Regions from separate parts of the Paenibacillus sp. RS8 genome, predicted to be linked through region 2. Evidence: predicted binding sites of a transcription regulator. Region 2 holds the regulator's gene; the other holds the start of a gene.
The links. Region 2 encodes Rex, which represses fermentation and respiration genes when NADH is low (regulators of the CRP and FNR family bind a similar motif). Its sites were predicted from a motif close to TTGTGAAATATTTCACAA; they were not measured.

Region 1: ACDZ28_RS24490 (cytochrome ubiquinol oxidase subunit I) is a predicted target of Rex. The motif match lies at 7,330-7,347, and genes of this name have one in related genera.

Annotation. Positions count from the first base shown of each region.
Region 1 covers NZ_CP168131.1:5,171,329-5,187,912, reverse strand. The annotation lists partial or broken gene ACDZ28_RS24510 (NADH-dependent flavin oxidoreductase) at 1-993, opposite strand, end outside; gene cydC (thiol reductant ABC exporter subunit CydC) at 1,164-2,891, opposite strand; gene cydD (thiol reductant ABC exporter subunit CydD) at 2,884-4,719, opposite strand; gene ACDZ28_RS24495 (cytochrome d ubiquinol oxidase subunit II) at 4,788-5,804, opposite strand; gene ACDZ28_RS24490 (cytochrome ubiquinol oxidase subunit I) at 5,801-7,165, opposite strand; gene ACDZ28_RS24485 (GNAT family N-acetyltransferase) at 7,730-8,581, opposite strand; gene ACDZ28_RS24480 (hypothetical protein) at 8,637-10,484, opposite strand; gene ACDZ28_RS24475 (TetR/AcrR family transcriptional regulator) at 10,565-11,200, shown strand; gene ACDZ28_RS24470 (alpha/beta fold hydrolase) at 11,283-12,251, opposite strand; gene ACDZ28_RS24465 (chitinase N-terminal domain-containing protein) at 12,544-15,840, opposite strand; gene ACDZ28_RS24460 (DUF5695 domain-containing protein) at 16,203-16,584, opposite strand, start outside.
Region 2 covers NZ_CP168131.1:6,204,224-6,220,807, reverse strand. The annotation lists gene ACDZ28_RS29260 (nucleotide pyrophosphohydrolase) at 1-219, shown strand, start outside; gene ACDZ28_RS29255 (tetratricopeptide repeat protein) at 279-800, shown strand; gene dapB (4-hydroxy-tetrahydrodipicolinate reductase) at 834-1,637, shown strand; gene ACDZ28_RS29245 (methylglyoxal synthase) at 1,653-2,075, shown strand; gene bshB1 (bacillithiol biosynthesis deacetylase BshB1) at 2,072-2,782, shown strand; gene bshA (N-acetyl-alpha-D-glucosaminyl L-malate synthase BshA) at 2,803-3,960, shown strand; gene ACDZ28_RS29230 (CCA tRNA nucleotidyltransferase) at 3,896-5,329, shown strand; gene ACDZ28_RS29225 (biotin--[acetyl-CoA-carboxylase] ligase) at 5,319-6,119, shown strand; gene panB (3-methyl-2-oxobutanoate hydroxymethyltransferase) at 6,456-7,322, shown strand; gene panC (pantoate--beta-alanine ligase) at 7,324-8,214, shown strand; gene panD (aspartate 1-decarboxylase) at 8,207-8,590, shown strand; gene ACDZ28_RS29205 (hypothetical protein) at 8,702-9,343, shown strand; gene dinG (ATP-dependent DNA helicase DinG) at 9,480-12,341, shown strand; gene ACDZ28_RS29195 (redox-sensing transcriptional repressor Rex) at 12,475-13,125, shown strand; gene ACDZ28_RS29190 (amidohydrolase) at 13,115-14,416, shown strand; gene ACDZ28_RS29185 (DUF5590 domain-containing protein) at 14,583-15,101, shown strand; gene ACDZ28_RS29180 (hypothetical protein) at 15,515-16,057, shown strand; gene ACDZ28_RS29175 (AAA family ATPase) at 16,050-16,584, shown strand, end outside.

The sequences.
Region 1 (16,584 bases), 1.0 Mb from region 2:
CTTCACCCAATGAGGTTCTACAATAAATTCTCGCCCCATGGCAACAAGGGGAATACCGCTATTTAGGATGTCTAGCACCTCTTCTGGACTATGAATAGAACCTACTGCCACTACGGGCAGACGATCACCGAGTAAAGTATTCAAACGCTCAGTGATTGGCGTTTTGTCCTCCTGATTCCGTAAAGACCCCCGTTTGGCGTTGCCCAGAGAAACTTGCAAATAATCGAGTGATGTATCGGCTAATTTTTCAGACAAAGCAAAGGTATCTTCCAATGTAATCCCAGGATTCTCAACCTCTTCTGGAGAGATACGGTAACCTACAATAAAGGGTTGTTTCGCATATTCTTTTACCGCATTCGTCACAGACTCTACGATGTTTAGTGGGAATGCCATCCGTTTATCCAAAGAACCTCTCCATTGATCTTCTCTTCGATTGGAGTGTGGAGAAAAGAATTGTTGAACGAGATAAGTATTTGCTCCATGGATTTCCACACCGTCAAAGCCAGCTTCAATCGCACGACGTGTTGCTTCACCAAAATCAACGATAATATCTGATATTTAATCGGCACTTAATTCACGTGGTACGATAGCATTGGCTCTTTCAGCAGCTACTGCGCTTGCTGAAACGGGTTGCAATCCACCAATAACCTCTTGTGGAGCCATCCGACCCGCATGAATAATTTGTAAGATGGCTTTCACACCTTCATTCTGAATGGTCTTGGCTAGTTTGGACATACTGGGGATAAATTTGACATCGTCCGCTCCATGACAACCAGGGAATCCTTTACCGTTAAAATTCACATAAGCACAAGCAGTAATAAATGCTCCAACCCCTTGTGATCTTTCACGGTAATATGCTAGCTCATCATTCGTAACCATCCCATTTTGAAAGGATGAATATGTCGTCATCGGAGCGATCATTAAGCGATTTTTAATCGTTGCACCTGACTTGAATGTAAATGGAGCAAATATTGGTTCGTACATAACCTTCATTAAGATTCCTCGCCGTGTTCTTGTCCTCTGTCAGAATAAAAACAACAGGTTGATCTTCATTAAGATCAACCTGTTGTTTTTATCTTATCCATTTTATTAAATCGATCGTGCATAAGCCATCGGTATCTCCGAAGTGACATTCACAATGAGTTGATGGAGTTGGCTAATATTTACACTCCAACTTCTCCGATCATTTGCTGTTCAATTTTTTTCATCTCATAAAAATAACCTTTTTGTCTCATCAACTCCGAATAGGAACCCGTTTCGACTACCCTGCCTTGGTCCATGACCACAATCCGGTCCATCTCCTCCAAGCCGGTAAGCCGATGACAAATCAAGAGAAGCGTATCATCAGCCGCCTGTGCGTAGAGATGCTTAAAAACATGTTGCTCAGTCACATAATCAAGCGATGAAGTTGGTTCGTCCAGAAGCCATAACCGTCCTTTGCGGAGCATCGCTCGCGCCAGAGCCAGTCGCTGCTTCTCGCCGTCTGACAAATTCTCCCCTTTTTCATATACCCTATCGGTCAAAGATGTATCAGGCAGCTGCATTTTAGCCAGCACGTCTAACAATTGTTCGTCAGCATGTTCTTCTCCATTTAGCAGTAGGTTGTCCCGGATCGTTCCCCGGAAGAAATGACTTTGCTGAAACACCACATTAGCCGTTTTCCAAATGCTCGCCTCATCCAGTTCTTTTACCGAAATATCGTTTAAACGTATGTCTCCAGTCGTTGGTGTTCGCAGTTTGAGCAGCAATTCGATAATTGTTGATTTTCCTGACCCACTCGGCCCGACAATTGCAGTTTTGGAGCCAGGTAAAATGTGCAGAGACATATCGCTAAGTGCCGGTCTCCATTCCCCTTCATATTGAAACGTAACCCCGGATAATTCTATCCTAACAGCATCATTAACAGATAAAATGCCGCTTGGCTGCGAAGACTGCTCATCTATGGCCTGTACCGTTTCGGTCAGTCGTTTGGCTGCATGTTCGCTATCCTCTTTATAGGCGGGTAATATGGCCATAGCCGTCGCTTCTTCAAATACGGTTTGTGATGCCATGACCAACATGGCAAGAAATACGCCTGCAAGCGCTCCTTCCATAATCAAATAGGCACCGAGCGTCAGCACTCCCCAGGAAACGAGAAACGTAACAAAAGTGTGCATCGATTGCCCGCGCAGTAATTGCCCGGCTGCTCGTTGCTGTTCAGTTGCCAATACAGCGGAAGCATGCTGAAGCTGCTCCTCCCGCTGTGCCAATTGCCCGTATACTTTCAAATCTCGGAAACCGTACAACACTTCGGTAACTTCCGTGGACAGCTGCGCCCTCTGCTCACGAACGCGTCCATGTACTCTCCGCTGCCCGAGTAACACAATTCCTGGTACAACGAATGCCGTTATCAGCATACCTAGTACAAACAAAACGGCAATCCAGATCGAAAAGGTAGAAGTAAACAGCACCGTAGCCAAAAATACCATGACGACCATGATCGGAGGATAAGCAACTCGCAAAAAATAGTTTTGCAAACTTTCCACATCCCCAACGATCCGCGCAAGCAGATCCCCGCTTCGATTCTTGTTCAAAATACCAGGCGTTAAAGGAATAAGTTTGGCAAAAAAGGAAGTACGTAAACGGCTAAGCATGGAAAATGTCGCCCGGTGAGAGTACAAGCGTTCTCCATAACGGCTCGCCGCCCGGAGCAGACCAAGCAGTTTGACCATCGAGGTTAGTACAATCAAAGTATAAAGCGGTGGCGCAAATACCGTTTGTGAAATTAGATACCCGCTCGCGGAAAAGAGTGCCACACCGGCTATGCCGGCGATAAATCCACACAAAATGGAAAGAATGATATCTTTGCGCTCCTGAATCATCGCTTTTGACAGAACTGCCAGCTCATTCATGAGGATCCCCCCCTTTCCGCTGTACATCAACCATCTCGGCATACTGAGGCAGGCGCTCCATAAGCTCGTCATGCCGTCCAGAGTCCACTAACACTCCATTATCCATATATAAAATCTTGTCGGCTTGTTGAATCGTATATAATCGGTGAGCCACCGTAATCATCGTAGCCGTTTTTGCCAATTTGGCTATGGAGCGTTGCAGTACCCGTTCGGTGTGCAAATCCAGTCCAACTGTAGGTTCATCAAACAGAATGATGGCAGGTCGCTTCAAAAAAGCGCGTGCCAAAGCAAGCCGTTGCTTCTCCCCACCAGACAGACCTCTGCCTCCTTCACCAACAAAGGTATCAAATCCATGCTCCAATTGGGCTGTAAGCGTAGCGAGTCCTGCTTCCTCCCCCGCCCGCTCAATTTCTGCCTTGGAAATGCTCTCACGAGCACCAATCGCAATATTTTCAGAAAATGTACCAGCAAAAATATACGGATGCTGTGTAATGTAGCTAACATGTTCGAACCAAGCAGACTCATCGTATTGCGAGAGTGGGCTTCCATTCACCAGGACCGTTCCCGTTGCAGGTTTCAGCAAACCGGCAATGAGATGAAGCAAAGTCGTTTTGCCGGAACCGCTTTTACCTACAATCGCAATGTGTTCTCCCGGATTAAACTGGATCTGACCCGTCTTAAGCTCGAATGAATCTGGTGCATACTGAAACCTGAGATGGTCAATTTCCATGGATGGCGGAACTAAAAGATCATTGGTATGGGCAAGCTCCAATTTGCTTATCTTGTCGACCCTACCCATGTTGACGTTCTCGTCGATTCCCTGGAAGGTTAATGTTCCTTCATTGCCTTTCGCGTCCATGCTCTCCCCTGCCGTTTCTTCAAGCATCTGTTCCACCTTACGTACTGCCCCCATACTTGTTCGGCCACTGTGAAAGGCCGTTCCCGTATTCTTTAACAGGTTGTAAAACTCGGGAACGAGCAGCAAAACGAAAAAAGCGGTGTGGAACGTCATAGTTTTGAAAACAAGCAACTGGATAGCCAATTCGAGAGCTACAATGCCGATGCTTAGCATCACGATCGATTCCAGCATGAAGGTGTTCGTAAACGCAATCTTCAAAATACCCATCGTGGCATCACGGTAACTCAGACTACTGTGTTCAATTTTCTGTTGCTGACTGTGTGCCCGTCCAAATATTTTTAACGTCACCAGCCCTTGAAGAGAATCCAGAAACGTCCCCGAAAACTCAGCAAGTTGTGCATATTTTTCTTCAGATTTGTTCTTCGTTTTGAGCCCTACCAAAATCATGAACAGCGGGATGAATGGAGCTGTAAACAATAGAATGAAACCTGTGTTAGCATGTTGGATAAAAGTAACGACCAAAATTAGAATCGGGATGATAGCAGCTTCCATCATCCGCGGCATGTACTGACTGAAATAACTATCAGCCTCATCCACAGCATCCAGAGCAATACTGACCTTCCCTCCGGTCTGTCCACGAAGGGTTGACGGCATGGAAGCGTGGGTCAAGTTTTTCAGCACAGCCGCTCGCATATTCGTCTTGGCAGTGGCAGCCATGTGCAAACCAACTTTACCGTTTGCGTACGACAACAGTGTGCGTACAGCCATAACAGTCAGAAGTATGCCAAGCAACAGGATAACCGATGAAAATGAAGCTCTCTCCACAAAAATCCTTTGGACTGCTTCAGCAAGCAGCCCTGCCTGACTCACAATAGCTGTACCAAGCGCAAGCGAAATGACCGCGAGGAGGGTCATATTTTTCCTTTGTGAAGACATTTGCTGAGAAATCAGACTGGATTTCCTCTTCACAGATCACACCTCCTTTATATATAGGCTTGTAGAGAAACCTCAAACATGCCGTAATGGATTAATCAGCTTTATTTTTTCCCTTTTACATAATCCGCATCAAACAGGAAGAGTTTGAAGACCAGGATAAGGGATGGGATCAACAGGCATAGACCGCCGATAAATACAACAACTAACGCCAAGCCCATTGCTGGTGAAGTTGCACTGCTCTGAATCGTGATATACGGATCAAGAATATAAGGGTATTGCCCAATCCCATACGCGAAAAAAGCACAGAAAAATTGCAACATGATGCATATGAAAGCTAATCCGTATCGGCGTCCGTTATATAACAGCCACATCGCGATCATGAAGAAAGCAACGGAAAGTGCCAGCAACCACCATAAATCCATCATATTTTGAAAATGCCGTTCATTGTGTTGGCCCAAATAGATAAATGCTGTCAGTGCGAGAATTATCGTCGGTGTGCTCCAAAACAGGGCGTAGTTCCGCATCAGCTTCAACGCGGAATGATCCTCTGCACGAGATGCGTAAAAAGTCAGAAATGAGCCGCTTATGAACAAAACGGACACGATTGCCAGTCCAACTATGCTCCACGATAACGGATTGGTAAACAGCGCCCAGTAATCCAGAGAAACTGACTCAGCCTGCTTCACAATAAAGCCGCCTTCAGACAAAGTTAGCGCCACTGACAACGAAGCCGGAATAAGCAGGCCTGTAGCTCCGTATAAAAAAAGATAGACTATGTTTTTCTTGGAACCATAATTTTCAAAAGCATAGAACGAACCGCGAATCGCAAGAAGAATCACTGCAATACTTCCCGGAACTAGCAGCGCGGAGCCATAATAATAGGCCGTGTCCGGAAAAAATCCGACGATGCCAATGTAGAAAAAGATAAAAAATACATTTGTGATCTCCCAAACGGGTGATAAATAACGGGAAATCAGACGATTAATGAGATGATCCTGCTTAGTCAAACGAGCATAAAAGGCGAAGAATCCTGCACCGAAATCAATGGAAGCAATAATTAAATAGCCGTACAAGAACAGCCAGAGCACCGAGATGCCAATTATTTCGTAACTCATCATTCAGTGCCCCCCTTTTCCGTAGATTGATTAGGATGTTCCTTCATCCATTTCTCCATCTCAACTTCTGCTGGATTATTGTTGAACAAGCGTCTTAGCACGATTACACACATACTGCCGAGTACGATGTACAAGAGCAATAAGGCGAAGAATATAATTCTTACATTCGGTGAAGTCGTGGCAGCCTCCTCTACACGCATATATCCACGGATAATCCACGGCTGTCGCCCAACCTCTGCATAAAACCAGCCTAGCTCTACAGCTAGAAAAGCGAGCGGTGCGATCAGTGCGATGATGCTAAGCATCCACTTGTTAAGCGCATTGCGCTTTTTCCAGAACACAAACAGGAAATATAGGACTGCTATCGCGAGCAGAGCAAATCCGATTCCGGCCATTAAATCAAACAGATAATGAACGAGAAGCGGTGGCCATTCATCCTTGGGGAATTCCTCCAGCCCCGTTACCTCTGCATTAAAGTCTCCAAAGGCCAGAAAGCTGAGCACCTTCGGCAAATGAAGAGCCCCCAGAACTTCATGCTCTGCATTCAGCCATCCCATTAAAACCAAATCCACACCGCTACCCGTCTCAAAATGCCACTCTGCCGCTGCAAGCTTCTCCGGCTGATGCTCGGCCAAAAATTTGGCGGACACATCTCCAGCTAACGTGTTCAGCAAGCCGAACAGTAAAACAACCGCCATCATGAGATTCAAGGATTTTTTGTGGTATGCGGATACCCCTTTTCTCAGCATCGCAAAGGCTGCAATCCCGGCTAACAAGGCAGCTCCTGTCAAATAGGCCGAGCTTAATACATGGAACACCTTGGAGAACGTCGCCGTATTCAGCATCGCTTGCACTGGGTCAATCGCTGTGAATTGGCCTGCTTCCATGACAAAGCCTCCAGGCTGGTTCATGAATCCGTTCACCGTCGTAATAAAGACGGCAGACATGCCTGCCCCCGCGACAATAGGAATCGTCAGCAGCCAATGGATATACGGATTTTTGAACCGATCCCACGTATACAAATAAATGCCCAAGAAGATGGCTTCAAAAAAGAACGCAAACACTTCCATGAATAACGGAAGAGCGATAACATTCCCAGCCAGTTTCATAAAATTCGGCCACACCAGTGCCAGTTGTAGTGAAATCGCTGTACCGGTCACGACACCAACCGCTACAGAAATGACAAATCCGCGAGACCACCTCTTCGCCATAAGTGTATAATGGGGATCTTTCTTTCGGATCCCGATGAACTCTGCTATAGCGATCATTAGCGGTATACCGACGCCAATCGTCGCAAAAATAACGTGGAACCCGAGAGTCAAGCCTGTCACCAGCCTGCTCCATAGCACCGTATCAATTGCCATTCTTTACTGCTCCCTTCAAACTCTGTTCATTTTTCGTGATAAGTTGATGCTTATGATTAGGCCGGCTTACTCTTGGGCTGCATTCAATATCAGGTTTAGCCGGGCTCAGTGACATCGTTGCCTGTTCGTTTTAGTATGACGTTCATTGTTCTTTGCTATGTAAAAAGAGAAAAATTTCACAAAGCAAGAGTTGGCGAGCCTGATTTACCTGATACTGAGCAGTCAAATTAATAACGTGACCTAATGATTAAAATCATCTTATCTTAAAATGCAAGTAATTCAATCACAGAAAGCTCTTAATCCTTAAACGTTCAAGAAAGGGACAAATCTTTCTAACAACTCAGTGAATAACACAAAAATCACCCGAAGGAGCTATTGATTCATTAGTGTATATGTGATGTCACAAGTCTCCTCCTAATTCGATGTTAAAGAAAAATGATATTTTCTCATCCTAATCCGTAATATATACCCCCTTTTTCAATATAAAAAACACTGACTCAAATCATCAGTGTTTTTGAATTAAATATCGTATTCCTTACCAATGGCATCGCTATATCATCTTCGTTATGACAAGTCTTTCTCCATTTCGTATTGCTCAATATATATGTCGAGACCAACTCCTTGAAGGAAACGTATAGAATTTCTATCTCTTTTGTCTACATTATTGACGGTAATGGTTGGGTATCTCTTTCCGATCCAATGAAATAAGGAACGTCCAAATCCTCGGTTTCTTTTTTCTCGCAAAACACCGAACTGCAGAACTGCTCCGTTGGCCGATTTTATAACCGCGTATCCACAAATCTTATTCTCTTCCCTTATCGTGACCACATCGTATAAATGCGGGTTTCGTAAAATTGCATGAACAGATTGTTCCCAAGATGGTTCCAAATTCCAGTAAGAATGTACCGATGTCCAATCGAAATCTTCCACGCGAACCGAAGCAATGGAAGTAAAACTAAGATCGTCCGGAAGGGTTACATCAATACGCCCCTTGAAACAAACCAATTCTCTATGAATTTGAAATCCTATGGCGGTATACGCTTTTATAGCTTTATCATTGGTTTGGATCACTTCAAGTAAGCATTTTTGAATATGATGTTTTTTAAAAATGGGAATAGCATGACGATAAATTTGTTCGACTAGCCTTTTCCCTCTATATAAAGGAATGACTCCTGTACCGGTATTAAATGCAGTTCTTTTGCCGTTATGGTCACCGATGCCATGCATAACAAATGCAACCTGCTTATCTTGATCAAAAGCACCGAACGACAACTGATAATTCACTCCCGCACCTGCAAATTTATCAGCTAATTGCTCCGAAGAAACTTGAAATGGAATGACATAATCGGAGAAGGCTTCGTTAAAGCAAGTTGTAAACTCTTCTAATACAAGGTCCTCAACATTTTTGATCAACATGTAGTTTTCGCTCCTTTACTTTTAGTTTTATGACTTATGATGCAGTCAACTTCTTTCATTTAGTTCGGCCATAGAAAAAAGAATACCCGTCTGACTTCCCTAGCTTAGTCGTCTCCGTTGCGTCCACTAGCTTGACCGCTTTCAGTAACGATACAATTTGCGTATGCATTAGCTTTGCATCAAACTTATCCATCTCTCTGTTTTCACTATTCACTAGTAGATAATCGGGCATTGGAATGAAGCCAATTACAGGTATACCTGCTTCAAATAAAGGCTGACTCTCTCCAAACTCAAACTTGTTATGTCCACGCAATAACACAGTACGTGTGCCATCGGTCTTTTCAATAGCCTTCAGCCAAATGGCTGCCATCATTTCATTGCCCGCATAAGTATATTCTGTACTTATTTGTCCAGTAGAGCTATAGTGACCCGTATTATCGTCCTTCCACTCCATGCTGCCTAAATGTTCAACCGTAATTCCAGCTACAGCTGTTAAATGGTCTTTCTTGCCATCCCATAGCTCTCGATGTCCCTCCATCCAGGTGGAAGTCGCCTGAGAAGACCCTTTGAAATCCGGCAATCTAAAATGCCCTGTCACAAAAGCGAAAATCATCGTACGTTCCGGCTGCTCCTGCTGCAAGTAACGAATCATGGACAGCATGCCCACAGCACCATTCTCCTCCACTACATTTATCCCATCCGTATGCGTATTTACGATTATCGCTTCGTCTTTATTTTTACCGTTAATTTTCACATAAAAGGATTCTGTTGGAGCATTTTTTTGTATTTCTGCTTCTAAAATAACCGTACCTTCTTTATGCTCCTGAGCTGCGCTGATCACCTTCTGCCCATCCGTTTCATTAACCCAGATCGCAGGGATTCCAGCATAATCGGTGGTAAAAGGCACATATTGCTTTTCAACCTTATCGTCGGATACCCCTTTCCAGACTAGAACAACTGCTTTTACCCCCATTTCCTTCGCTTGCTCCAATTTAGCTTCTTTTAAAGCTGTAGTGAGAACTAGATCGCCTTCATTTGGGGCAATTTGGCTTTCCATTGGGGATGAATCCCGCATGTTCATTACGATCCCACTTGGAAAATTTCTAAAATCCTCAATTTCAACGACAGCAATTTTCCCGCTGGCCTGGTCATATTCACCACGCTTCGTATACACCAGTTCCCCTGTTACGCCCTTTTCGTCAGTCTCCCCGGAATAGGGGAAAGCTGAAGAAACATGAATTTCCTGCTGATCAATCATTAAAGAACTGCTCTTTTCTTCCCATCGGTCAAAAGTATAACGATCACGATAAACATTCAACCCCATATCCGTTACCTGTTGCTCCAGCCATGCAATGAATTGATTGTGACCCTCAGAGCCGGTTGTACGGCTTCCAAAAGAATTCATTACCTCAATATCCTTCAGCATCACTGCTGCAGAATCCAATGTATGTTCATCGATCGTCACTGCCGCATTCGTTGCTAATGCCACAGGCTTTGAAATAGGTTTTGCATAGATTCCAATACCCCAAAGTACAGTGACGATAAGAGCTGTGATGCTAAATAACACTTTTCGAACCACTAGAAACGCAGTGACTCTTCTACTCTCCTTTTGCCAAAACAGTCCTCTCCATATGCCCGCTACGATCAGCAGCAGGATAGAAAGCGCAAGCAGCCAAAATTCTCCTGTCAGTAAAAACAACCCTTCCGCCGCCACCACACTAATGAATACCACATGTAACTTCTCACGCTTTTTTAAAAGCAAAAAAGAGATGCCTAATTCTGCTAATAAAAAGATAATGGTAACTATCGAGATTACCGTCTCTTTGCCAATAAATACCGTGGCACAAAGTGCTAAGCTCAAAAGCAGCACCGCTGACAATCGTCTATATAAGTTTTCTAACATGACGCCCTCCCATTTCATCTAACTACTATTTTGACATTACATTTGTAATGCCTTATGGTTTTAGCATATTGAAAAGACTCATGAAAAACAATGAAACGAACACCAGAATGTACAAACGGAGGGGAAATGTCATCTCAAATCATGAATTATACAGTCCAAATACCTCTCAGCATCAGTCCAATAAAGAAACCAACCGTTTGACAAGAGAGGCCATCTGTACGGCATTAGTCTATTTGATCCAGGAACAGCCGTTTAACAAAATCACCATCACCGATATTGTGAAGCGCGCAGGAGTCTCTCGAACGGCCTATTACAATAACTATTCCTCCAAGCAAGAGATCCTGGTGGATTTGGTCGATTCGCTTATTTTTGAAATTAATCAAAAACTCTTGCCTTACACCAATGAATTAACAGGCAAAGCCAAAGAACCTCAAAAATTTATTAAAGTGCTTTTTGAAGTTATTTTTCAACAGCGTAGCATCTACAAAGCTCTTCAAAGCGCGAAGTTTGATCATGTGATTCTGGATTGCTTGAATGAAATGATGCTCTCTACTGCTCAGGACAAAAGCGAAGAGAATGTATATCGTATATACTTTAAAGCGGGAGCCCTCTATAATGTTCTCCTCAAATGGATACAATCCGACTTTACAAAATCCATTGATGAGATGACCAAGATTTGTCTCTATGTATACCAAACTCCAATGTCCCAGGAATAAGGTTTAAATATCGTATTTTTTAATGTCAAAATAAAGAAACCACGGAACCAAGTTCGGCTCCGCAGTTTAGTTTTCAACCATTCTATTGGATCTGCTTCATGTATTCTTTGAATGCTTCGGCGATTTCTTTGTATTTTGTATGATGCAGGTAATGTGAACCTTCCATCGGGATCATTTTTCCCTGTGCGGATTGTTTGACTTGCTCCTCATGAAGCGGAATCCACTGTTTATTGTGCTCATTATTCGATTGAACAAAGAGAAGCAACGGCAAGTCATTTGGAATTGTGAGTTTTTCTCCATTTTTGAAATTAGAACCGAGGTGGCTCAATTCATTCATTAACGTTGGATTGCCCGCAACTTGATTCGAAATCAAACGCATCTGTTCTTTGGTATGCTCATCGAATGCAAGCGATTCATACGGATCTCCACTCACTTTTTGGACCAATCTCATAAGACCTGATTTTTTGAGGAACTGCATCGATTTTATAGGCAATTTGACATCCATACCAGGTTGATTGGGAACGCTGCTATCGATGCCGACAAAAGCAACAACTTCATCCCGATAGGTGTTCACATAGGATGCTCCGTAAAGTCCAGTTATAGAATGTCCCATTAGAATGTATCTGTTAATACCCAGTTGCTGCAGAGCTTCGTGAACCTCACTTACAATATTTTCTGTCGTTCTTTCTTTCTTGGTTTCATCGCTCAAACCATAACCGAAAGGCTCGACCACCACGACTTTATAATTGGGGGAAATTTCATCGATCAATAATTTGAAATCAAGCGCAGGCGTCGGGGTTCCTTGTCCCGGAAGGAGCACAACGGTTTGCTCTCCGCTGCCTTGAATGAGCACATTCATCTTTTTCCCGTCCACATTGACATACTGGCCATACGATTCGATTTTCTTTTTCTCGACCCCGTTGCTGATAATATTAACGATAAAAACGATGCCCATGAACAGCACGAGCGCCCCTACAATACCTCCGATTATTTTTAACCATAGGTTTCGTTTCTTGTGGCTCTTAGTCCCCGTTGTTTTTATTTCCACCATATTCCACCATATTTGCCACGTTCATCTCTTCCCTTCCTTGTCCCTGTATCTTATCTGAAGTGCCGCCTTGACGACATGTTCAAAGTGTAATCAACCAAGATGTACTCTTCGTGACGAGAATATGAACGGAATATGAACAAGCCAAAAAGAAAGCAATCTCTAAATGCATTGAAATCAAAACTAAAACAACCTAAGGCATGCACCCTAGGTTGTTTTAATCGTATGATTCTACATTTGTTGTTAATTATGCAGCCCTTGAAATACTTCGTACAAAACTTAAGCGCTCATCTCATTAACGGCTGACGGTTACCTTGATGGTATCGCTTAAGGTCTCTCCCGCTGCATTGACCAGCTCTGCCCGGTATTCATACATGCCGAAAGCGCGGCCAGTGACATCAGTTGTAGCGCTCTGCGCCGCTGGCGTGTTGGCGTTTAGCGCTTGCGTGTCGATTAGCTGCCCGTTCTCGTAAAGGCGGTACTCGGTGGCGTTAGTGCCCCACCACAGATTCATCGATACTTTATAAGAACCGTCTCCGTCCCAGTTGTCATGGGCCAGAACCGGCTTGCCCGGAGCGGCATCGCGTATCGTCACCGTGAGCGGCTGGCTCTTAGTTGTGCCATATTTATTAGTCAATTCTGCTGTGTAAACATAGTTGCCGTTCGGCTTGCCGTGAAGTACTGTGCTTGTCGTCTGGGCGGACGGTGATACATCCTTCAGCGACTTGGAATCGATCAGCGTGCCATTCTCATAAAGCTTGTAGCTGGTAGCGTTATTGCCCCACCAGAGGTTCATGGTGACGGTAAAGTTGCCTTCACTGAGTACATTACCGTAGCCGCTGTTCGAGGACAACACCGGCTGACCAGGCTTGTCAGTTGCGAGTGCAGCTCCGCCAGTAATTTGGAACTTGTAGCTCTTTTCGGTAGTGTTGCCTGCGGCATCGATCACGACATAGCTTACAGTATGAGGCCCGGCACCCAGCTCCGCAGCGTTCAGCATCTGTCCGTCGGCTATGGGCTGTCCATCCAGTAGGAGCTGTTTGGAGGTTACGCCAGACAGATTATCTTCGGCAGTCAATACAAACTTAAGCTGGGCTTCCTCATCCACATCGCCGACCGCATGACCAGACTCCGTCAGCTCCACTGTCGGTGAAACCGTGTCGATATTAAGGGTCAGTGACTTGGTTTCTTCCGCCTTCCCCTTGTCCGAAACCGCATGGTAAGTCAGCGTATACTGTCCGTCTTTGCTTACGGCCAACGGAGTGCTGTATATGGCTTGAGCGGCACCATTCAACGAGTAATAAACCTTTGCTGTATCGGAGTCGGCCTTCAGGGTCACTTCGGCGGGCTGGTTCAACCAGCCGGCAGCGTTCGGATTCACCGACAACGTCGCTGTCGTTACCGGAGCGGCCTCTGCTTCCACCACGCTGAAGTCCACGAGACTTCTAGGTTTGAGCTGGTATACGCCTTTGAAGATCGCGGCTACACCCGTAATATTGAGTTTCTGTCCTTCCGCATAAGGGAAACTGTCCTTCGTGATCCCCGTCCGGACATCTACTCGGATGTGATTGCTTGTCCCATCATTGGCGACGGCATCAAATTCAAAGGAACCGCTTGGAGTTGCGGTGATAATATTCGTCACTTTCACGTCGTTAAGCTTTAGCAGCTGACCTTGATTGGTATCGTTCACCGCTGGTACGGCAACGGGCTTAGGCAGCTCGACTGTGCCGGTCTTCTCGATCTGTACAACTTCGGTCAACTCTAGCTCCGAATTGTACAGCGCCGTGGACGCTGTTACCTTGACCGTATCACCGGCATGGTAGCCACTTTGGCTCTGGTAGACATAAAGACCGCCGGTCTCATCCTGCATATAAAAGGTCTGACCGCCGAAAATACCCGGCTCAGTCGTTACGATTCCCTCAACTGTCACCAACGACCCTACTATCTTGGTTCGGGCTTCGCCGATGGAGACAGTCGCCGGAATCGGATCTTCTTCGTCCGGAAGCGGTTCTGCTGGGACGTTACCGAGCGTTACCGAATCGGTCTTCAGGTTCGTTCCGTTCTGGCGCAAGCGCAGGTTAGATGCAGCCGTGGTACCCGGTTTGATCTGCACGGTCAGATCTTTGTAGGCATGACCATTCAGGTCTGATGTCAGGCTAAAGTTGGCGCTGTAACCATAGCTGCTCGGCCAAGTGCCGTCGCTGTTCTGGATCTTGGCGATCTGGGCTCCGCTGCTCACCTGGTAGATGCCTAATTGGAAGCCTGATACGCTGGTATTGGCAGGCAGATTATCTGCGCTGACACGAATCTGGAAATCCTGCGCGTTAGGCAGCACAGTCTGGTGTGTGAAATTGTACAACGCACTTGCTGTAGCCGCTGCTCCGCCGTAAGAACCTGCCTTGAAGGTACTGCGGTCATACCATTTATAACCGGCATTCGGCGCGGCCCATGGCTCTGGCTGCGGTTCGGTGGAGAGTGCCGGCTCTTCGAACGGATGCAACTGTGTAGGCTGATCCAGCGTTAAGCCACTTACCTGGGTGAAATCTGTATAGCTCGCCTGTTCGGCGAGCCAGTTAACGGTGTTCACCAAGAGCTCAGCATCATCAGCCTCCTTGAAGCCGTCGTAAGTCGTTTTCTTGGCACCGGTATCCTCGCGCAAATATTTTGGCGTGGCATCCTCGACCGGGGAGGAGTCGCCGATAAAGGCGGCTTTGCCGGCTCCTTTTTTCGCCACGGCTACGTATGGACCTTCCGCTACGCCGCCGCCATTGTAGACGCCTTGGTCCACTGCGTTGCCCCAAGTATTGTTGGTTTTAGGCAGATAGACGATGCCCTTCGCCCGGGTTGGGTCGAGGATTGCCAGCGTAGAGCCGGCATGCATGGCTACACTTGATACTCCTGCTGTAATACCGAAGGCTTGCTCGGGAGCCACTATGTTGTTTGCGTTAATGTCACCGAGCGCATTGAAGCGGAACCGGACGCCGAACTCATCCGCGAGCCAATCGGAGCTGACCACGCCTTGCATGGCTGCAGAGCCAGCCTCATCGGTGCTCATGCCTTTAGCCGGGTTATCCCAAGCTCCACGGCGGTACCCGTTGAATGCCTCGCTGCCGTCCCAACGGTTCTTATTGCGGTCCGCATTGTAATGATCGCCGATGAAGAAGATGCTTCCGCCGTTTTCCACGTATTCCGCCATGGCTGCCTGTTCGCTGGATTTATATGGAATGTTAGATTCGGCTACAACGAAGACATCATAGCTGGAAAGATCGCCTAGCGTAATGGGAGTGGTCTTACGAAGTTCCTTGACATAATAGCCTTCTTGCGCAAGTGCATTGCCAAAGTCGGAAAAGGCACCGTTGATAACCCAGTCGGCCGCCCCGGCCGTCTGCGCGTGAGTATTGTCGAACAGAATTTTCTGGCCTGAATGCTCGTTGACCACTTTGGCTTCAATAAATGGTGCGGGGTCGCTTGGCCCCTCAGCGTATATCGCCGAGTCGGCTCCGAATGCGAACAATTGCAGAGGTACGGCAACAGATGCAACCAGCATGCTATTTAGCAGCTTCTTTTTCCAACCTGAATGCTTCTCCTTCATATCCTTCCTCCTTAAGAAATAGATCGGCGGATTTTTCCATAATTGTCCACCGCTTTCGTCTAATATGCTATCTCATAAGGGTTAAGAAAAATATATATTTATGTAAAGTGTTGTAAATTTATACTTTGGGCCTATACAGTGGGTGAAAACAAGGTCGAATCTTGGAAATAAGCTATGAAAAAAGTCTTAGTGATACTGGAGTTTTGGTCCGGGACGTCCTAAGCGTTCAAACAGGAATATCTTTCTTATTATTCGGAAAGAACTGCAATAGAAAAAAGGTACGGAAAAACATCACGTTTTCCGTACCTTTTTCATTTTAGAACTTATTGGACAGCCATTTCATTGTTAAATCCCTTTTATCTTCATTGATGTAAATAAATATTATACAGAACCTGTGCAGCTTCTGCTCTCGTTGTCTCGCCTTTAGGGCTCAGGATCGTATTGCTCCGCCCGCTTATGAAGCCGAGCTTAATCATTGCAGCTAAATCTTCCGACGCGTATTTTGATGCTTTGTCGGCATCTGTAAACCTTTTAAGATCTTCGGCCGTACCGGTCTGTAATGTTGTATTGGCTGCCCGCAGCGCTCTCATTGTCATCACGGCCATATCCTGCCTTGTTATTTCCGATTCAGTATCGAAAATACCATTATAGCCTACCGCTATTCCAAGAGCTCTGGCAATTCCAATTTCGTCAAAATATTTATTCGTTTCCTGAATATCACTGAAGTTAGTGTTAAATACCACT
Region 2 (16,584 bases):
GGAGAGTTGGCGCGGGAAGTTAATCATGAATTCGGTGAAAAGCCGAAGAAGTCTGATGAAGCAGAGAATTCTATTGAGCTTGAACTGGGAGATATTCTGTTTATTACCGTTTGTTTTGCGAATTCTCTTGGGATAGATCTGACTGAAGCGCATAATAAGGTTATGCATAAGTTTAATACCCGAGACGCTGGGCGTTGGACACCAAAAGACACCGATTAGGCCTCTATAACATATGCTGTACCAAACGAACGGGATTTAGCCGTGAGGATGGTGTGTATATGGATCAAAGAGATTATGTAAGAGAAGCCTACCGATCTATATTGCGAAGTGACTTTGCGGAAGCTATTGTTTGCTTTGAGGCTGCGATTGCGGCAAGTCCGGCAGATGCAGAAGTCAGATATCGTTGTTCCATAACGTATGCCCGCAGTGGTATGCTAGATAAAGCTTTAGTTCATGCTCAGGCCGCTATGAAGTTAGACGGTAGCAAACCTGAGTATAGTCTACATCTACAGCATCTTCAGGCTATGATGCATGTACAGGAAGCTAAGCGGTTGATAGAAGATGAAGATAACAAAACTCGCAACCCGTATCATCCGATTACGCTGCTTAAAGAGGCCATCACTCTTGACCCCTTATATGGGGATGCTTATGTATGGCTTGCCATTGCGCATAGTCGGGTAAATGAGCATATTCAGGCTATAGCTGCCCTGAAAGAAGTGATTTCTTTACATCCGGATGATTCTGGCTTGCGAGAATTGATGGTAGACCTTCAGAAATCCATACAATCGTATATGCAGTAACTATATAACCAGTGAAGGCGAGGATGAAAAGATATGAGCAACAAGATCAGAGTTATCGTATCCGGCGCAGGCGGGAGAATGGGTAAAGAGGTTATTAAACTTGTGCTGCAGGACGAAGAGTTAGAGCTGGCAGCTGCGGTAGATCGTTCAACGATGGATATAGACGCAGGCCGTCTTGTAGGTCTAGAAGACTCGGGAGTTATTGTAACTTCAGATCTTGAGGCTGCCCTCGCGGGAAGCAATGGAGATGTTGTAGTTGATTTCACTACACCACAATCAGCGTATACGAATACAGCACTAGCCATTAAATACGGAGTGCGTCCGGTTATTGGTACAACCGGATTCACACCGGAGCAAATTGTGGAACTGGACAAGCAGTGTCAAGACCAGGGGATAGGCGGACTCATTGCTCCTAATTTCTCCATAGGGGCTATTCTGTTGATGAAATTTGCGGCTCAAGCTTCAAAATACTTCCCGCATCTGGAGATTATCGAGTATCATGGTGACCAGAAACTGGATGCTCCATCCGGAACTGCAATTAAAACGGCAGAGATGATTTCAGAGGTTCGGGAAGAGCTTCGTCAAGGGAATCCTAAAGAAGAAGAAACGATTGAAGGTGCCCGCGGGGGTTATTATAACGGATTCCGGATACATAGTGTCCGTCTTCCTGGTGTGTTTGCCCAAGAAGAAGTGATTTTTGGCGGGTTCGGACAATCCTTAAAAATCCGGCATGATTCTTATGAGCGAGCAGGATATATGCCAGGCGTTAAGATGGGGATTCAGAAGGTTATGGAATACACTGGCTTGATCTATGGATTTGAGCACTTTATAGAATAGACAGGGGAGAACACCATGTTAAAAATCGCATTTATTGCACATGATCGTAAAAAAGATGAGATCGTAAATTTTGTATTAGCCTATGAGCATGTTTTTGTAGGTCATGAATTATTTTCCACGGGGACTACTGGCCAACGAATCATGGATGTGACTAGCTTGAAAATTCATCGCTATATGTCCGGCCCATTAGGTGGAGATCAGCAAATTGGCGCAATGGTAGCGCAGGATGAATTGGACCTTATTATTTTCTTGCGTGATCCATTAATGGCACAGCCACATGAGCCAGATATTACAGCTTTACTTCGTCTATGCGACGTATACGGTATACCTGTAGCTACGAATATTGCGACAGCTGAAGTGCTTGTGAAGGCGATTGATCGCGGTGACTTTGCTTGGCGTGAACTAGTTCATAAATACAAACCAGGTGTCGATGAATGAAGCTGGACATTCTTGTATTTGGAGCTCATGCGGATGACGCGGAGATCGGTATGGCAGGTACGATTGCGAAACATACCGCTGCAGGCCTTAAAGTGGGCTTGTGCGATTTAACGGCTGCAGAGATGTCCTCGAACGGTACTGTAGAGTTACGCAAGGAAGAGGCGCAGCAAGCTGCTGATCTACTTGGTGTATCGGTGCGGACGAATTTAGGTTTATCAGACAGAGGGCTTTTTATAACGGAAGAGCATGTAGCAGCTGTTACAGCAGAAATTCGCCGTTTTGCGCCTGCGATAGTTTTTGCTCCTTATTGGGAAGATCGTCATCCTGATCATATAGCATGCAGTAAGCTGGTAGAAGAGGCGGTCTTTAATGCCAAACTACGTAAATATATGCCGGACAAGCCGGCAGTTTCAGCACCACAATTGTTTTTTTATTTTATAAATGATCTTGGACGTACGGATCTTATTGTAGATGTTACTGAACAATATGGGTTAAAGGAGCAGGCATTGTCCTGTTATCGCTCTCAGTTCACCAAACCGCTGGGTGCCGATGCTGTATCCACACCGTTAACGGAGGGTTACATTGAGCGGGTCCGCTCTAGAGATATGTTGCTTGGACAGCGCAGACTCATTCCTTATGCGGAAGGGTTTGCTACAAAAGTTCCTTATGCGGTAAATTTGTTTACTGCGGGGGACCATACTTTATAAAGTATAGAAGGGGACGGAACATGGATCGTTTGAAAATAGGTATTACCTGTTATCCGTCTCTTGGCGGCTCAGGCGTAGTAGCGACTGAATTAGGAAAACTCTTGGCCGAAAAGGGGCACGAAGTTCATTTTATTACACACAGTATTCCGTTTCGGTTAGGGAAGTTTCAGAAAAATATATTTTATCATGAGGTAGAAGTTAACGATTATTACGTATTTAAATATCCTCCTTATGACTTAGCGCTTGCTACGAAGATGGCTCAGGTTGCTAAAATGCAGAATCTGGATCTGTTCCATGTTCATTATGCCGTTCCACACGCTGTTTGTGCTTTTCTTGCCAAGCAAATGCTTGGTAATGATATAAAGGTTGTAACGACCTTGCATGGTACTGACATTACGGTACTTGGACAGGACGAATCTCTAAAAGATCTAATCCGTCTTGGAATTAATGAAAGTGACGCTGTAACGGCTGTATCGAAGGATCTCATTAGAGAAACACGAGAAGTGCTGGATATCACTCGCGAGATTGACCTCACTTATAATTTCGTTGATCATCGTGTCTATTACCCGCGGGATGTATCGAATCTTCGGGAAGATTTTGCTTCACCTGAAGAGAAGATCCTGATGCACATCAGTAACTTCCGTCCAGTTAAAAGGGTAAGCGATGTTGTAGATATCTTTGCTAAAGTGAATCGTGAAATCCCTTCACGACTGCTGCTTGTTGGTGAAGGGCCTGATCTTCCCAAGATTCAAGCTAAGATCAGTGAAATGGGTCTGGAAGATAAAGTCCGCTTCTTAGGAAGACAGGATGAGATCGCTCAAGTCATTTCGTTAGCTGATTTGCTGCTGTTACCATCAGAGAAGGAAAGCTTTGGTCTGGTTGCGCTAGAAGCGATGGCCTGTGGAGTACCGACTATAGGTTCTCAAACCGGAGGGATTCCAGAGCTAATTGAGCATGGCAAGACGGGATTTATTGCTCCGATTGGTGATACGGACACTATGGCGAAATATGCAATTAAACTCCTTTCGGATGATCGCATGGTGCAGCAATTCAGACAAGCCTGCCTGGAAACAGCCTGCAAAGATTTCTGTAAGGATTCGATTACAAGTCAGTATGAAGATATATATTACCGTGTGCTCGGGCGCAAGGTACCTAGACTGGATACAGTCAGGGGGTAAGGGGTTCGTAATGAAATGGAAAATGGCGCCATCCGCTATGGCTCTTGCGGCGGAAAATGTAATTTCTGAGCTAACTCAGAACGGCCATGAGGCTTTTTGGGTCGGAGGCTGCATTCGCGATGAGCTGTTGGGTAGGCCAGTACATGATATGGATATTACAACTTCAGCAGTGCCGGAGGAAGTGATAGCCATCTTCGCACGCAGTATTCCGACAGGGCTAGCACATGGGACGGTCACCGTGCTTCAGGATGGGCATGGGTTTGAAGTGACGACATACCGAACTGAAAGTGGGTATGTCGATCATCGTCGTCCGGAACATGTTGAATTTGTTAGTGATGTGAAGGAAGATTTGCGTCGTCGCGATTTTACGATTAACGCAATATGCTGCGGGCTGGACGGAGATTTGATTGATCCCTTCGGAGGCGAGAAGGATCTAGCTCTCCGTGTGATCCGCTGTGTGGGGGATGCGGAGGAACGGTTCGATGAGGATGCGCTACGCATGCTTCGCTGCGTTCGTTTCGCATCGGTGTTAGATTTCTCCATCGCCAAGAATACGTGGAGGGGACTGTTGCGCCAGCGAGATAAGCTGGCGCATATTGCTGTGGAGCGCGTCCGCGCGGAGCTGGACCGCATCGTAGAGGGGCCGCATCCTCGGCGCGGACTTGCAATGCTAGCGCGCTGTGAACTGCTCGCGCGCGGCAAAGCCCCGTTCCCCTGGACCGGAACCGATCTGGCAGCTGCTGCCGCCTTGACGGCCGGGATAGGGGAACTGGAGAGCGCCCACCTGCGGTGGGCGCTTCTCCTCCATGCCCTGAAGCAGTCGGCCCAGGAGGCCGATGAGCTGCTGCGGGCATGGACGTTCTCTGGGACGACGCGTACCAGCGTCGTCCAGGTGCTGCGGGTCCGCGAAGCTTGGACCGCTGCCCTGGTGGCAGTGCCGCCGGGGGAACCGGACGGCACGGATCTATTGCGGCGGCGCTTCCTCGCCGCCGTGCTGACCTTCGGCGTGGAAGCCGCCGAAGGGTGGCTCTCGCTGCTGGCGATCTTGCCAGCAGGTGGCCTTCCCGCTGCGAACCCGCCAGCGGGTTCAGAGATTTCACCCGCTGTCACCCCAGCGGCGCCAGAGCTTGTAAATGGCTTGATCTATTTGCAAGCTGCAAGAGACTGGATCTCACAGATGCCGCTTAAGAGCTTATCGGAGCTTGCTGTTACAGGTAATGAGCTGGCGGAAGCGCTTGGGAAACGTCCGGGTCCTTGGCTCGGCAATATGCTGAGTGCACTTCTGCAAGCGACTGCTTCGGGAGATCTACTAAACAATAAACAAGTATTGCTGCTTGAAGCAAAAAGGATGGATGGACATGAGCTATGATAAGGCGCTGTCGCTAACCGAATTGAAGCAGGAAGCTTCCGATTCGAATTGGATAGACAGAGTTCAGCTCCTAGAGTCTGTCGTATCTACTCAGGAGGAAGCCAAACGATTGGCAGAAAGCGGCGCACCAGAAGGAACAACCGTAATCGCTGAAGAACAAACCGGCGCTAGGGGGAGAATGGGCAGAAATTGGTTTTCTCCTCGTGGCAAAGGGATTTGGATGAGTATAGTATTGCGGCCGAATTTACCTTTGTTACAGACTCCGCAGTTAACACTGCTTGCTGGGGTTGCCGTTTGTAAAGCAATACGTCGTGTGACCGGAGTCGATGCCGGTATTAAATGGCCGAATGATTTGCTTGCGGGCGGTCGTAAGATATGCGGAATTTTGCTTGAGTCTTCGCTAAGAGAAGGGGAGCTTCATTATTGCATCGCCGGAATTGGAATTTCTGCGAACTTGACTGAAGACGATTATCCTGATCATCTGAAAGAAGTGGCAACTTCACTTCGGATACAGCGGAGCGGTGTTCCTATTGACCGTTCGGAGCTGGTTAGGGCTGTGCTCGATGAGTTGGAATTGCATTACAATCTGTATATGAATCAAGGTTTTAAACCCATCAAAGAGCTATGGGAGTCGATGTCAGTTACATTGGGTCGCCAAATCGCCCTGAATAGCCCTCAGGGGCGTTCTGAAGGCGTCGTAGTAGGTCTGGATAACTTAGGCGGACTACTCCTTAAAAATAGCTCAGGGGACATTTCAAATGTATGCTCAGGTGAAATTGAGCTTTTATAAGTCTTTTCAATATGGCAGGGGTGTCATCCCTTGTCATATTTTTTTCGTGTAATTCCGAGTCCTTTTTGATATACTATGGGTCGGAGGCGGTATCGTTTTACGAACTGTACTCTTGATCTGATGGATTTATAATGTTTTTATTATTGGAATTACCTTCATAACTGCGTTAGACGGTTACGTTGGATTCTGCTCTGAGCCGTAAGGACCGAGACAGAAGGGACGATCGCGAGTGACTCTTTTTTGCCCTTCGGACCTTTTTAGCAAATGATTGCTAAAGGGTTTTTTTGTTGCGATTTTTACGGGGATGTTATTTCAAAAAGGAGGACGAAGAGAGAAATGGCAAACAAACAAGCACTTAATATTGTGAAAATGAAAAAAATGAAAGCAGATGGTGAACGGTTGAGTATGTTGACCGCTTATGATTACCCATCGGCTCTACTTGCTGAAGAAGCCGGTATCGACCTTATCCTGGTGGGTGACTCCCTGGGAAACGTGGTACTTGGATATGATACAACTTTACCCGTTACGATTGACGATATGGTCTACCATACTCGTTCCGTAACTCGAGGCGCACAAAATACGTTCATTGTGGCAGATATGCCGTTTATGACCTATCACGGAAGTGTAGATGAGACCCTGCGGGGTGTGCGCAGACTGATGCAGGAAGGGCGGGCTCATGCCGTCAAAATGGAAGGCGGCCTCGAAATTTGTGAGACAGTCGCTGCAGTTGTAGCTGCGGGAGTCCCTGTGCTTGGGCATATTGGACTTACACCACAATCGGTAAATATGATTGGGGGCTACCGTATTCAAGGTAAGGACGCCAGAGACGCAAAACGCCTGATGGATGAGGCCAAGGCGCTTGAAGCAGCCGGTGCATTTGCAGTCGTACTGGAGCTGGTGACAGAAGAAGTCGCACAAGCGATTTCTGAGGCACTGAGCATTCCGACCATTGGGATTGGTGCAGGTCGTTATTGTGACGGTCAGGTATTGGTTTTCCATGATTTGCTGCGGTATGCCTCACCCTATCGTGAGAAACGTTTTGTCAAAACCTATGCGGATGTGGGTAATGTAATTCGTGAGGGGATTAGCCAATATGTGCAAGAAGTGAAGGATCGCTCGTTCCCAGATGAAGGCCATGTTTTTAAGGCAGATGAAACCGTTCTGGAATCTTTATACGGCGGTGCCGGAAAGGATGGGGAATAAGATGAGAGTTGTCAGAAGCATTGAGCAGCTGCGCGAAGCTTTGGAGTATATGAGACAAGGTGGGCATACCCCCATTGGTTTTGTTCCAACCATGGGATATCTTCACGAAGGACATGCCAGTCTGCTTCGGCGGGCAGGAGAAATGAGCAACACGGTGGTTATGAGCATATTTGTGAACCCGCTGCAGTTTGGACCGAATGAGGATTATGATTCCTATCCGCGCGATGAAGAGCGTGATTTGGAGCTGGCGGAACGCGAAGGCGTCGATATTGTATTTATCCCCAGTGTAGAAGAAATGTATCCGCAGCCTACCCGGACTACAGTCTCAGTATCTGAGCTTACTACTCGACTTTGCGGAGCTTCGCGCCCAGGGCATTTTAATGGCGTAACTACGGTTGTGAATAAACTATTTAATATCGTGCAGCCGGATTATGCTTTCTTTGGACTAAAGGATGCCCAGCAAGTAGCAGTGCTCCGCCGAATGGTATCCGATTTGAATATGAATGTTGAAATTGTACCTTGCCCTATCATTCGTGAAGGGGATGGACTTGCGCTTAGCTCACGAAACGTATTCTTATCTTCGGAGGAACGTAGTCAGGCATTAGTGCTATCTCGATCTTTACGTGAAGTACGTCAGTCCATTGAAGAAGGAAAAGTAAGAACCGTTGCTGAAGTGCGGGAATTGTTGACATCGGTTATTTCCAGCTCTCCTTTGGCGGTCATTGATTATGCGGAAATACTGACATTCCCTAATCTGGAAAGTTTAGACCACGAAGCTTTAATAACGGATGTAGAAGGGGAAATTATTATAGCGCTTGCTGTGAAGTTTGGCAGAACACGCTTAATTGACAATAATGTATTTATTCCAAAGGAGGTTGCCGCTCTTGTTTAGACATATGATGAAATCCAAAATTCACCGCGCTACGGTGACAGAAGCGAACTTGAATTATGTGGGTAGTATTACCATTGATGAGAACTTAATGGAAGCGGCAGATATTCTTGAAAATGAAAAAGTACAGATCGTGGATAACAATAATGGTTCACGGTTAGAAACGTATGTTATTCCTGGACCTCGCGGAAGTGGTGTGATCTGTCTGAATGGTGCAGCCGCCCGTCTTGTTCAACCAGGAGACACAGTAATTATTATTTCATATGCGATGTTGTCTTCGGAAGAACTGGAGTCGCATAAGCCAACAGTGGTATTCGTGGATGAGAACAACAGACCCGTCAAGCTGGCTGATCATGAATTGCATGCTACAATCGCTTAATTAATGGACTTACGCCATGTAATGAATGGCAGGGATGAAAGACCCCGTTCTCGCAGAAAATGAAGTCAGGCAAGCTGAACTGATTTCATCTTCAGTAAAGGGGGATAGCCCATGTTTCAACATTTGTTTGCTGAAATGAACAAGGTGCTTCAGGAGATCGTTACAGATTACCCTACAGCGGAGGGTGCCCGCCGGAATGAGCTTTTATGCAATTATAATATGCTGCACCGACTAAGCGATAAAGTAATGGATGAATGGCTGGCCTTTGCAGAGAAGCTAAGTCACTTTCGTGAAAGTGTAGATTTTACGACTGTGGCTGAAGAGGACATGCCAGAGCAGGAAGCACCCGAGCTCTGCATGGATACTTTTGTTAGAGGCCAGGGGTATTATAAGCTGCTGATGTATGGAAAATGTATTGAGCAGTTTAAGGAAGTTATTGCGCAATATCCGGATAGTTTGGCTGCTCGCTTATATTTAGCCATCTCTTACCTTCAGGAAGGGGATGGGGAAGCAGCGTGGAGTCATTTGAACCATATGCTCGGTTTGATACGGGAAACCAAGCTGAAAGCAATGGTTTATAATGCTTTAGGCTGCATCCGGGCTTCACAGGAACGCTTCAATGAAGCGCAGGAGCTGTTTGGCCTCTCGTTGCAGCTTGACCCTGCACTTCCTGAACCAACGGTTAATTTGGAGGTTTGCCGCCGCCGTGGAGGAAAGCTTCATTTCGGAAATCAGCTTGTTTCATTATTGTAAATTATTACGTTTACGGTTTATTATTCCGCATTTTCATTCAAGCGATGCATCCCCTGAACCAGTGGTGTGCATCGCCTTTTTTCGCAACTTCTGTTATGCTGATTAAGAGTCTCAATTGAAAGGGAATAGAATTATAATGAAATTTGCCGTGCTTGATTTTGAAACAACGGGAACCCAATCCGTGGGTGAAATTATCCAGGTTGGCCTTGCAATTATAGAAGAAGACCGGTCCATCTCCCGGGTATATGGTTCCTACGTCAAGCCCGGAACGCCGATACCTCCTTTTATAACTGGTCTGACGGGGATTACCGACGATGATGTAAAGGATGCGCCTGAGCTGGATGAGATGATGATGGAGCTTGTTCCACTCTTGGATGATGTTGTGCTTGTAGGGCATAATGTCGCATTTGACTTCCATTTTTTGCAAAATGCTTTAGACAGATGTGGGTATTTACCATTTCAAGGGCGGATTTTAGATACGATTGATTTTCTAAAAATCTGCTTTCCTTCCCTAACATCCTATCAACTAGGGTCAGTTAGTGCACATTTTGGAGTGACACATGATCGTCCGCATCAGGCAGATAGTGATGCACTAGCGACAGCTCTTGTGCTGTTGAAATGTCTGGAGGAGCTTTATAGTTTGCCGTTACTCACCATCCAGCGACTATGTGAGCTGTTTACCGAAGAGGATAGTGATTTAGGTTGGTATTTTGATGGTCTGCTGCGTGAGCGGGAAGCGGAGACGCTTCAACCCGAAGGTGATCTGACTTTCTATCGTCAATTAGCGCTTGCAGTAGGGGATTGGAATGAACTAGCTCCACCTCGTGACGAGCATGCTGAGAATCCGCTACAGAATTTATCATTTACAGATTATATGGATGAAGTAACGAAACGGCTTAAAGACACTTTGCCACAGTATGAAAGCCGAGAAGCTCAGGATATTATGATCAATGAGGTGATTACGGCACTTGCCGAAGACAAACATCTATTGATCGAAGCAGGGACAGGAACTGGCAAATCGCTTGGTTATTTGTTGCCTGCCATATACCAAAGTGTTCGTACTAATGAGAAAGTTATGGTCAGCACTCATACCATTAATCTGCAGGATCAATTGCGTGAGCGTGATATTCCTTTGTTAACGCAGGTAGTTCCGTTTCCATTTAAAGCTGCGATTTTTAAAGGCAGAGGGCATTATTTGTGTCTTCGTAAGTTTGAACATAAAATTAATAAAAAAGACTTTATAAGTCCAAGGGAAGATGCACTTACTGCGGCTCAGATGATCGTTTGGCTGACACAAAGTGAATCAGGGGATGACGAAGAGCTCAATTTAAGCGGTCGTGGCGGAGATTTCTGGGAGACGGTAGCAAGCGATACCGATTCTTGTCTCGGTCGCTCCTGTCCTTGGTTCCGCAAATGTTATTACCATCGGGCAAAACATGAAGCGGGTATTGCTGACGTGGTTATTACGAACCACTCTAAGCTTTTCGCAGATGTTAAGGCTGGGCACCAGCTACTCCCGGCTTATGAACATCTTGTTATTGATGAGGCCCATCATCTGGAGGACGTGGCTGGCAAGCATTTAGGTATGCATATGAAGCATTTCACGGTGGCTCACACGCTGTCCCGATTATACAAGGATAGTCGTAACGGCCAACTCCCAACGCTTCGTCAAATGCTTCAGTCATCAGGCAGTGAGGAAGCTTCTGAATGGAGCGGAGTTATCGATAGAATCTATCCAGATCTACTTACTGTAAAAGAAACCTGGGATCTACTTAGTGACAAGCTATTTAGTCTCTTGCCGGAACGTAGCGATGCAGCGGCGGGAGAAGCTGGACAGCTAGTCATGCGGTTACTTCCTACCCGTAAACCGAAAGATTGGGATGAATTGGTTGCTTTGGAGAATACTATGAATCTGACATTAAGCGAAATTATCCGTAAGGGTGATAAGATGCTTAATGAGATGCGTGATCAAGAAGGTCAATCTTCTTCAGATAGTTTAGTAACCGATATTAGCGGCTTATTTAAGGATTTAGCTTCTATACGTGAGCAAGTACGGTTTTTTATGGGATTAAACGACGAGAATGTAGTATATTGGCTGGAGGCGAATGGAAATTATCGCAGCAAATCGCTACAGCTATATGCCGTCCCTGTTGATGTTAGTACCCAGCTTAAAGAGCTGTTCTTCGACAAAAAGAAAAGTATTGTGTTAACCTCGGCGACGCTTTCTGTCGATAAATCGTTCCAGTTTATGATTGATAATCTCGGACTTAATGAAGCTGCGGAAGAGGGGCGTCTAATGACATCTCTCCTTCCTTCTCCCTTTAAGTATCGGGAGCAGGCACTATTAGTAATTCCACGGGATTTCCCTAGTGTGAAGGGCAGTGTGGGCGATGCCCGATTTGTCGATACGCTCGTACAGTCACTAGCAGAAGCGGCTATTACGACACGCGGACGGATGCTTGTTCTGTTTACTTCTTACAAGATGCTGCGCCAAGTTTACGATCCTCTGAAAGAGGCTCTAGCCTCACAAGAAATCACGGTGCTAGGTCAAGGCGTGGAAGGTGGAAGCCGCAGTAAGCTGATTCGACGCTTTCAGGACAGTGCTGCTTCAGTTCTGCTTGGAACTAGCAGCTTCTGGGAGGGAGTAGATATTCCGGGCGAGGCATTGACATGCTTAGCCATCGTGAGGCTTCCATTTCAACCGCCTAATCACCCTCTAGCGGAAGCGAAGTCTGAGTTATTACAAGCCCAGAAGAAGAATCCGTTTATGAAATTGTCGGTGCCTCAGGCAGTTATCCGCTTCAAGCAAGGATTTGGAAGACTGGTACGGACAGCGCAGGATCGGGGTATTGTTATAGTGTATGACACTAGGGTTATCGAATCTCATTATGGAAAGTATTTCCTTTATTCGTTGCCTGGCCCGAAAATGGAACATATGCTTACGGATCAAATGGTTCCTCGTATAGCAGAGTGGTTGGAAGACGGAGGCGTTTCTTAAGAAGGACATCTTCTGTTTAATTAATCACTCCACAATGAAGGGCGGTATAAGAGAATACCGCTCTTCATTGAGACGAGGTACAGAAATTTTAATAGGATTCAAACAGAATAGTACTTAAATTAGGAGGTAAATTATGAAATCGGATAAAATATCAGAAGCCGTTGTTCGCAGACTTCCTGTGTACTTACGTTTCTTGAATGATCTTCAGAAACGTGAAATATTAACCGTTTCCTCGCAAGAATTAGGACAAAAACTTGATCTGAATCCCGCTCAAATCCGTAAAGATTTAGCGTATTTTGGAGACTTCGGCAGAAAAGGTATTGGGTATGACGTAACTTATCTTATTGAGAAAATCCGTCATATTTTGAAGCTGGACCAACAGCTGAATGTGGCATTAGTAGGTGCCGGTAACCTTGGACATGCATTATCTAATTATAATGCTTATCTGAAAGATACTATGAAGATTACCGCTATATTTGATTCTTATGCACCTAAGGTAGGGCGGAAAATCAACTCTCTTACGGTTCAACCCATGGAGGAGCTAGGTCAGACAGTTCGTGAGCAAGGCATTCGAATTGGGATTATTACAGTACCTGACTCAGAAGCGCAGAATGTAGCAGATATTCTTATTGAATCTGGCATTGAGGCGATTTTGAATTTTGCACCAGTGATTCTAAAAACACCACCGAATATCCGGGTTCATGCAGCCGATTTTACAACGGATTTGCAAAGCCTTGCTTATTATTTGAAAGACGGAAAGGAAGAAAGCGGAAATGAAGAGTAGTAAAACGATTATCAAAGGCGGGCGTTTTCTTATTCCGGGAACGGATGAGCCTGTTCTTAGTGGATATATGACTATTGAAGATGATTTGATCACTTACATAGGAAAAGAAGAGCCTTTGATGGAAGAAGGTGTGCAAGTTGTTGATGGCAGTCGTCTGTTGTTTATGCCTGGTCTGGTAAACACACACGGCCATGCTGCAATGTCATTGCTTCGTGGTTATGGAGATGATTTAGCGCTTCAAGTGTGGCTTCAGGAAAAAATGTGGCCGATGGAAGAGAAGTTCACCGGAGAAGATGTATACTGGGGAACCTCCTTGTCTGTTCTGGAAATGCTGAAAGGTGGCACTACAACCTTCCTGGATATGTATGATCATATGGATCGAGTAGCTGAGGTGGTCGAATTATCAGGCATCCGTTCCGTATTGATGAGAGGCGTAATCGGTCTTTGTCCAGAGGAAGTACAGAATCACAAGCTTGCGGAAGCGATTTCTTTTGCACGGAACTGGCATGGAAAGGCTGACGGTAGAATTACAACGATGATCTCGCCACACGCTCCATATACTTGCCCACCGGATTTCTTTGTTAAGTTTGTACAGGCGGCGCATGATTTGGATTTACCGATGCATACACATATGTCCGAAACGAAACGCGAAGTGGAGCAGAATGTAGTGGATTACGGCCTGCGGCCTGTAGCGCATTTAGAGAAGCTTGGAATGTTCACACGTCCGTCTATTGTTGCTCATGGCGTTCAATTGAATGATGAAGAGATCGAGATTCTGGCTCGTCATAATGTAGGGGTATCTCATAACCCGGGAAGTAATCTAAAACTGGCTAGTGGAGTTGCTCGTGTTACGGATCTTCTAAAGGCCGGTGTGAAGGTGTCGCTGGGTACAGATGGCGCGGCAAGTAATAATAACTTGGATATGTTTGAAGAGATGCGTCTTGCAGCACTTATCCATAAAGGTGTAAGTGGTGATCCTACGGCTGTACCGGCTCCGGAAGCTCTGAGTATGGCTACAGAGTATGGCGCGAAGTCTATCTTTTTAAATGATGTGGGCAGGCTCGCTGTAGGCATGAAAGCTGACTTTATCGCGATTGATATAGACCAGCCGCATTTACTACCGCACACAGATTTGCTGTCTCATGCTGTATACTCTGCCAGTGCCAAGGATGTTGAGCATGTATGGGTGAATGGTAAACAGGTTGTAAAACATGGACAATGTGTAACGTTAGATGAGGAAGCTATCCGTCGTAAGGCGCAAGAATCCTTTGAGGGGCTACTCAAGCGCTAGTCTAAGATCATAAATTAACTGAAAGGCTGTGACTTTCTGCGTTTGCAAAAGTTACGGCCTTTTCTGTAAATATAAGAATTTATATGAATGAATATGAAACTTTGGATAAACACACGGGTGTGTTATATAATCAAAAAAGATATATTACTAGAAAGGGAGCTGTACCTTGAAGAAAAGGAAAAAATGGATCCTCCTGGGGTCAGTTCTGATTCTGCTCCTTCTGTTTGGACTTATCCAGTTCTATGCCTATATTATGAAAGATCAATGGAACGAGCGAGATATTGCTAAGGATATCGCCAAAACCAGCGCTGGTCTGACAGAGGTAACTAAAGCACAGAAATCCGTTTGGGATGAAAATGCAGTGTACTGGGTCTTAACAGGGAAGAATCAATCCGGGACCGAGTTGATGGTATGGGTACGCTTTACTGTAGACGGGAAGTTTGCAGAAGGCAACGACGCAGTATATGCTGAGGAACTGAGTAAAGGGACCTCTGAAGCGAAAATACGCAGCATAATTAAAGCTGATCTTCCGGACGTTAGTATCGAGCGGTTGTTGCCGGGGGTATATAACGGAGAGTATGCATGGCAGCTTTTTTATAAACAAAGCGGTCGGTATTATTATCAATTTTATCGGTTCTCAGATGGAGCTCGAATGGGTGAAGGATATAGTTTACCCAGCCGCTAAAATAAACAAAAGTACTATACTATAAACAAGCGGACCATTTATGGTTCGCTTGTTTTCGTTAATGTGATGGATTATTTTGATATACTCGTAATGTGCTATTTGTGATATACTAAGTAGGTAGTTTTTATATATTCTATTTAAAAAACACATGTGAAAATAAACCTGTTAATGACAAGTAACGGCTCTTTTTCTCGTTGAAATAAATCAATATATTTAATGAATTGGAAAAAAATAAAAAATAAAATTTTAAATATCTTCACACTTTTTTTTATTTTCGTATATACACATGTGATATACTACTGTTTGTAATTAGAACAGTATTAAGAGAACGTTAGGCTCTGATGAGCGCTTAACAGCTTTGATTTATTGATCATTCTGTTTACATTTTGTCATCTTTGAGAGGAGGACGTTTCTTGAAATTACGTCTTGTACCTGTACTGATAACGTCTCTACTGTCGGCTACTCTATTGTTCGGAGGATTCTTTTTATATCGTCAGTTTGCTTTACAGGAACCGCTCCAAAAGATTGTATCCGGTTATGAGGGAGTAAATAATTCACATATTAGTATTAACCGCGATGAGGTCACTTTGAAACTTGATTTGCAGCCGGGCACGAATTTACGTGATCTAGTATCGTATGTATCCAAAGAAGGAAAGTCAGTGATTGAAGGACGTAAACTTAAACTCGATGTGGATCAAAATTCAAATGAATTATTAGATGATTACTGGGATAAAGCGTTGTTCTCTGTAGCTGAAGCGATGGAGAGCCGTAAATATACTCTTATACCTACTGAACTTGATAGATTAAAAGAGCAACATTCGGAATATAAAGATGTGATAGCATCTACTGAAATCGACGACAACAATGTGTATGTTAGTTTAAGCAATGGAAAAGAAAGTAAATTTATTATTTTGCCGCGAAAACCTGCGACCTTGGGGGTATGGAATAATGCCTAAGTATCTAAAAGAAATTTTACTCGGATTTATTCCTGTACTGTTTATTTTCATGGCTTTTTTAGGTATAAATATATTCCCAATTGTTATAGCAGCTGGAATGCTTACTGCACTGCTTATAATTGCTCATTTGCGCGGCGGGCTTACGGTGAATGCTGGTGCTGGGAAAAAACGCAAGAAGGAAGGACCTTCAAAGCTAACTTTTGAAGAAATTGGCGGGCAAGACAATGCGAAGCAAGAGCTTCGTGAAGCACTCGATTTTTTGATCCGTCATGAGGAAATCAGCAAATTTGGGATTCGTCCCTTAAAAGGGATTCTGCTCACTGGTCCTCCAGGAACAGGTAAGACCCTTATGGCCAGAGCGGCTGCACATTATACAAACTCCGTATTCGTAGCTGCATCAGGTAGTGAATTTGTTGAAATGTATGTGGGTGTCGGGGCCGGCCGGATTCGTGATTTGTTCAAGGATGCCCGTAGCCGCGCTGTTAAGGAGAACAAGCAGAGTGCCATTATTTTCATTGATGAAATTG